2 linked regions of the Bradyrhizobium sp. AZCC 1610 genome follow. The protein of the gene in region 1 interacts with the protein of each later gene in a pairwise test. Links are inferred from orthologs where the notes say so. Each region holds a gene or a part of one and is shown on either strand. Other genes may lie near its edges.

Region 1 (3,315 bases):
GATCGAAATGCCCGCGACCCATTCCGGTTCGAAACCCGAGCGACACAGCGCCTGAAAGGCGCCGGCCTGATAGGAGCCGAGCGCGCCGCCGCCTTGCAGCACCAGCACACGCTGCGCCATCGCGGGCGTGGTGGCTGGCGCAGAGTCGGAGAAATCCATCGTGACCGTCGACTAGTAGACAATGACAGCGGCACCGTGGCGGCAGATCGCGACGGCGTCAATTAACGAGATCGGAAGCAAAGATCACGCCGAGTTTATCGCCCGGTGAGGCATCCAAGCCCGAACCGGACCTGCTTCAGGTTGATGCTAGGATGAGTGTCCAGAACACCTTGTATTTGGTGCCTGGAGCATAAGTTGCTGCGATGCCCAATTTTGTGACACCGTTCTTGAGCATGTTGGCCTTGTGCGGCGGCGAGTCGCGCCAGCCGGAGAAGGCCTCCGCCAAGGTGTGGTATCCGGCCGAGACATTTTCGACCGCAAGCGTCGCCGGATAGCCGGAAGCGCCCAACCGCTTCTCCAGCGGGCCCTTCACATTGTGGTCCATCTTGTTACGCGCCGCCATCGCCTGCGACTGCTGCTCGGCGAGCTTGATCAGTTCGGGATCGACCACCACGGTGCCGAGGCCGTTGTTCTGGCGGTATTGCGAGATCATGATCGCCGCCGCGACCGGATCGAGCGTGGCGCCGGGTTGCGCCATGTCGAGATACATGGCCGGCTGATCTGGGATTTTGACGTCTGCCGAGCAGCCGGCAAGCAGCAAAAGCCCGATAATGGCGATGGTCGCCCGTTTCACTGAAAGAATCCCCCAAAGAATCCGGAAGGCTGGACGCGCCCGTTGTTGCATACCAACCGTGGCTGAATGGTGAACGGGGGAGCGATTTCGTGGTTGGTCCGGGGCGGCAGCGCCGTAGCCCGGATGGAGCGGAGCGCAATCCGGGACGGTCCGTCCGCGTAGAAGGACCCCGGGTTGCGCTGCGCTTCACCCGGGCTACGGCATCAATCCTGGACCGCGAAAATCCGGTAGCGGCGCGGCTGCAGGCCGATGATCTCACCGGCCTGGAGTTCCCGGTCCCGCGGGGCGTCGATCTCGATCACGGTCTTGCCCTCACCGCCCGAGAGCGCGATCTCCGCCCGCTGGATCGGGCCGAACGAGCGGACATGGCGCACCGCGCCCTCCAGCGAGCCGGTTCCCGCCGGTCCGATCTGCATGTCGTGGCGGCGGACGAACAGCTTTGAGGCACCGGAGACCGCGCCATCGGCGGCGATATTGAGCGGCCGGCCGCCGAGCCGCACCGAGCCGCCGGCAACCTCCACCGGCAGCACGATGGATTCGCCGATGAAGCCATGGACGAAAGCGGTGGCGGGATTGTCATAGACATCGCCGGGCGTGCCGATCTGCTCGATGCGGCCCTTGTCCATCACCACCACGCGGTTGGCGACTTCGAGCGCCTCTTCCTGGTCATGGGTGACGAAGATCGAGGTCACGTGGATTTCGGAATGCAGCGAGCGCAGCCATTGCCGCAGCTCTTTCCGCACTTTGGCGTCGAGCGCACCAAAGGGCTCGTCGAGCAGCAGGATGCGCGGCTCGATCGCGAGCGCGCGGGCGAGTGCAATGCGCTGCCGCTGGCCGCCGGACAACTGGCTGGGATAGCGGTTGGCCAGCCAGTCGAGTTGCACCAGATCCAACAGCTCCTTGACGCGGGCGCGGATCGTGGCCTCGTCCTTGCGGATGGCGCGCGGCTGCACGCGCAGGCCAAAGGCAACGTTTTCGAACACCGTCATGTGGCGGAACAGCGCGTAGTGCTGGAACACGAATCCGACATGGCGCTCGCTGGCACCGTGTCCCAGCGCGTCCTCGCCGTCGATCCGCACCTCGCCGGCGTCGGGCCAGTCGAGGCCTGCAATGATCCGCAGCAGCGTCGTCTTGCCCGAACCGGATGGACCAAGCAGCGCCAGCAATTCGCCCTTGCCGACTTTCAGATCGACATCGTCGAGGGCTGCAAACGCGCCGAATTTCTTGACGATATTTTTGACTTCAATGGTCACTTGGATAGTCCCTTGGGGTTTGTCCTTCGTCCAGGCGCTGTTCGAGAACGGTCTTTACGACCAGCGTGATCAGGGCCAGCATCGCCAAGAGTGAGGCAATCGCAAACGACGCCACGAATTGATACTCATTATACAGGATCTCGACCAGCAGCGGCATGGTGTTGGTCTCGCCGCGGATATGGCCCGACACCACCGATACCGCGCCGAACTCGCCCATGGCGCGCGCGTTGCACAGCAGTACGCCATACAACAGGCCCCATTTGATATTGGGCAGAGTGACGCGGAAGAAGGTCTGCAGGCCTGATGCTCCGAGCGAGATAGCAGCCTCTTCCTCCTGGGTGCCCTGCTCCTGCATCAAGGGGATCAGCGAACGGGCGACGAAAGGGAAGGTCACGAAGATGGTCGCGAGCACAATGCCCGGCACCGCGAATAGGATGTGGATGTTGTGCGCCTGCAGCCACGTGCCCCAATAACCCTGCGCGCCGAACAGCAGCACAAAGACGAGACCCGAAATGACCGGGCTTACCGAGAACGGCAGGTCGATCAGCGTGATCAGGAAGGTCTTGCCGCGGAAGTCGAACTTCGCGATCGCCCAGGCCGCGATCACCCCGAAGACGAGGTTAAGGGTGACCGAGATCGCCGCAACCAGCAGCGTCAGCCTGATCGCCGAAAGTGCCTCCGGCTCGGCCAGCGCCGCAAAATAGGCGCTGAGGCCTTTCGACAAGGCCGATGCGAACACCACGACCAGCGGCAGCACGACAAAGATGGTGAGGAAGGCGACTGCAAGCGCTATGATGATGAAGCGGACGGGTGCGGGCTCGGTCCGCAGGTCCTTCGGCGAAGCAACCGCGCGCGCCCGGTCGCTCGCCTCGCGGTGCGACGGCGGGGAGATCGCGAGGTCCGCCGTCGACGCGTAGGCCCTTAGCGGCCTCGCTGGCGTCACAAAGCTCGTTTGCGTCGACATCAGCAGGCCCTCAATGCGCGGGAATGCGGGTTTGCGCCCAGCGTTGCAGGCGATTGACGACAAGGATGATCAGGAACGAAGCGAGCAGCATGATGACGGCGATTGCCGTCGCATCGGCGTAACGAAATTCGGACAACCGGATCACGATCAGGAGCGGCGCGATCTCCGACACGTTCGGCAGATTGCCGGCGATGAAGATCACCGAGCCGTATTCACCGACCGCGCGCGCGAACGCCAGCGCAAAGCCGGTCAAGAGCGCCGGGATCAGGCTCGGCAGGATTACTCTGAACACCGTGTGCCAGCGG
Region 2 (3,127 bases), 1.4 Mb from region 1 along the record:
CGCCAATCCCAACGCAAAGCTGATTCCGATCGTCGAGTCCGTTACCTCGGAGATCGAAGGCATGGCGGGCGCGGCCGGATCCGAATTGTCGCGCGGCGGCATGTTCACCAAGATCGAGGCGGCGAAGATCGCGACGACGTCAGGCACGCATATGCTGATCGCCTCCGGCAAGATCGAGCATCCATTGCAGGCGATCGCCGATGGCGGGCGCTGCACCTGGTTCCTGACGCCGGCCAATCCCGTCACCGCACGAAAGCGCTGGATCGCAGGCTCGCTGGAGCCGAAGGGCACGCTAACCATCGATGCCGGCGCGGTCGCGGCGCTGCGCGCCGGCAAAAGCCTGCTGCCGGCCGGCGTGATCCGGATCGACGGCCAGTTCGCCCGTGGCGACGCGGTGGTGGTGCGCGGCCCCGACACCCACGAGATCGGCCGTGGCCTCGTCGCCTACGACGCCGAGGATGCCGAAAAGATCAAGGGGCGCTCATCGCCGGACGTGATGGCAATCCTCGGCATCTCGGGCCGGGCGGAGATGATCCACCGGGATGATCTGGTGGTGGGCCCGGCCGGGGCCATTCCGGCCAAGTAGGCCATTGGCCGAGCTGCCTGTTTCCGATATCGCCAGCCAGCCATGTTGGTTCCGGACCTCGCAAAAGCGGGATTTCCGTGCTAGGACATGGCCTTAATCAAGACACGAGCCTCCCATGACCGCGCCGCTCAAGGCAATCGACGGCACTGCCGATCTGCCCGCTTTGATGACCGACCTCGCTACCCAAGCGCGCGCCGCCGCGCGGGTGCTGGCGCTGGCGCCGCCGGAGCAGAAGGATCGCGCGCTGGAGGCGATCGAGCGGGCGATCCGCGCCAACGCTGCAAAGATCCTCACGGCCAATGCCGAGGACGTTGCGGAAGTACGCGCCGGTGGGGCGACGTCGGCCTTCATCGACCGCCTGGCGCTGACGCCAGCCCGGATCGATTCCATGGCTGACGGCGTAGCCACGGTGCGCGCCATTCCCGATCCGGTCGGCACCGTTACCGAAAGCTGGCAGCGGCCGAACGGCATGACCATCGAGCGCGTGCGCGTGCCGCTCGGGGTGATCGGCGTGATCTTCGAAAGCCGTCCCAACGTCGCCGCTGATGCCGGCGTGCTGTGCCTGAAGTCCGGCAATGCCGTGATCCTGCGCGGCGGCTCCGACAGCTTCCGCTCCTGCCGCGCGATCCATGACTGCCTGGTGCAAGGCCTGCGCGAGGCGGGTCTTCCCGAGGCCGCAATCACGCTGGTGCCGACGCGCGACCGTGCGGCCGTCGGACTGATGCTTGGAGGACTAGGTGGCGGTATCGACGTGATCGTGCCGCGCGGCGGCAAGAGCCTGGTCGCGCGCGTCGAGGCGGAGGCGCGGGTGCCGGTGTTTGCGCATCTCGAAGGCGTCAACCACATCTATGTCGACGGCAGCGCCAAGCTCGACATGGCCAAGTCGATCGTGCTGAACGCCAAGATGCGCCGTACCGGCGTCTGCGGTGCTGCCGAGACCCTGCTGGTCGATCGTGCTGCTGCGGCGACGAATTTGAAGCCGCTGGTCGAGATGCTGATCGAATCCGGCTGCGAGGTGCGCGGCGATGACGCCGTGCAGAAGATCGACGCGCGGGTGAAGCCGGCAACCGACGACGACTGGGACACCGAGTATCTCGACGCCATCATCGCCGCGCGTGTCGTCGACGGCGTGGATGCTGCGATCGCGCATATCCAGAATCACGGCTCGCGCCACACCGATGCGATCGTGGCCGAGGATATAAAGGCCGCCGAGAAATTCCTCAGCGAGGTGGATTCGGCGATCGTGCTGCACAACGCATCGACGCAGTTCGCCGACGGCGGCGAGTTCGGCTTTGGCGCGGAGATCGGGATTGCCACCGGCAAATTCCACGCCCGCGGCCCTGTTGGCGCCGAGCAACTGACGAGCTTCAAATATCGCGTTCGCGGCACCGGGCAGACGCGGCCGTGAACGCTAGCCCGTGCACGCGGTGACCCGGCTGATGCAATTGCAATCCGCCGCGCAAGCCATCCCCTTCCATACCAAGGGCATGCGCATAGGCCTGCTCGGCGGCTCGTTCAATCCGCCGCACGCGGCGCATCGCGCCATCAGCCTGTTTGCGCTGAAGCGCCTGAAGCTTGATCGCGTCTGGTGGCTGCTGACGCCGGGCAATCCGCTGAAGGATACCGGCCGGCTGCACGGAATTTCCGAACGCGCGGGCGCCGCGCTCGATGTCGCCGACGATCCGCGCATCGATATCAGCTGTCTCGAAGCTGTCATCGGCACCAAGTACACTGTCGATACGATCATTCATTTGCGCCGCCGCGTTCCCGGCGTGCGTTTCGTCTGGATCATGGGCGCTGACAATCTCGCGCAGTTCCATCGCTGGAAGGACTGGCGGCGCATCGCCTCCGAGGTGCCGATCGCCGTGATCGACCGTCCGCCGCAGAGTTTCCGGGCGCTTGCAGCCCCCGCCGCCCAGGCGCTGGCGCGCTACCGCGTGCCTGAGAACCAGGCGGCCCGGCTAGCCGATCAGCAGGCGCCCGCCTGGGTTTTCCTCACCGGCATGAAGCTGAACCTGTCGTCGACGGGCCTTCGGAACTCCGACGGGAGCTGGAAGGTAAAGAAGTGACAGTTTGGTTCGAACCGGCACGTGGGCTCACTGGAATATTGAAACCATTAACCCCACATGCCTAATATGGTCCGCGACGCCGGGATTCGGCGTTCGCGATACAGTGAAAGGAATGGTCCCTGGCCACATCTGTATTGTCCAAGTCCAAGTCTGTTTTACCCAAGGTTTCCAGCAAATCTGCCAAGACCGCGCGTAAAACATCGACACAAGCTGCGGCCTTGAAGGCGCAACCCGACGCCGACAAGACGCTGAATATGATCCTCTCCCGCCTCGACGATATGAAGGCGGAAGAAACGATCACCATCGACCTTCGCGGCAAATCCGCCTTTTCCGACTACATGATCGTCACCACGGGCCGGGCCAACCGGCATGTCGGCGCGATCGCGGAAAACGTCACGAAAGCCCTGAAGGAAAACGGCATCAAGAACATCCATGTCGAGGGCTTGCCCAATTGCGACTGGGTGCTGATCGA

The links.
Region 2: the proteins of V1279_RS29730 (region 1) and V1279_RS36580 interact in binary tests that used the Escherichia coli proteins (3 or more experiments, as listed by UniProt). The link is inferred for Bradyrhizobium sp. AZCC 1610 from one-to-one orthologs.

Annotation. Positions count from the first base shown.
Region 1 is NZ_JAZHRR010000001.1:6,042,742-6,046,056, forward strand. What follows is about bases 22-3,019. They hold V1279_RS29730 (sulfate/molybdate ABC transporter ATP-binding protein), read right to left. Parts: upstream 2,047-3,019; coding sequence 997-2,046; downstream 22-996. Other genes in these bases: V1279_RS29720 (DUF3734 domain-containing protein), read right to left, coding at 22-159; V1279_RS29725 (CAP domain-containing protein), read right to left, coding at 296-844; cysW (sulfate ABC transporter permease subunit CysW), read right to left, coding at 2,036-3,010. Outside these bases: more of V1279_RS29720, read right to left, coding at 1-21; sulfate ABC transporter permease subunit CysT, read right to left, coding at 3,021-3,315. UniProt on the Escherichia coli protein: Part of the ABC transporter complex CysAWTP involved in sulfate/thiosulfate import. Responsible for energy coupling to the transport system.
Region 2 is NZ_JAZHRR010000001.1:7,464,756-7,467,882, reverse strand. Bases 38-2,847 are described here. They hold V1279_RS36580 (glutamate-5-semialdehyde dehydrogenase), read left to right. Parts: upstream 38-701; coding sequence 702-1,994; downstream 1,995-2,847. Other genes in these bases: V1279_RS36575 (nicotinate-nucleotide adenylyltransferase), read left to right, coding at 2,026-2,655; proB (glutamate 5-kinase), read left to right, coding at 38-586. In the rest of the region: more of proB, read left to right, coding at 1-37; rsfS (ribosome silencing factor), read left to right, coding at 2,874-3,127. UniProt on the Escherichia coli protein: Catalyzes the NADPH-dependent reduction of L-glutamate 5-phosphate into L-glutamate 5-semialdehyde and phosphate. The product spontaneously undergoes cyclization to form 1-pyrroline-5-carboxylate.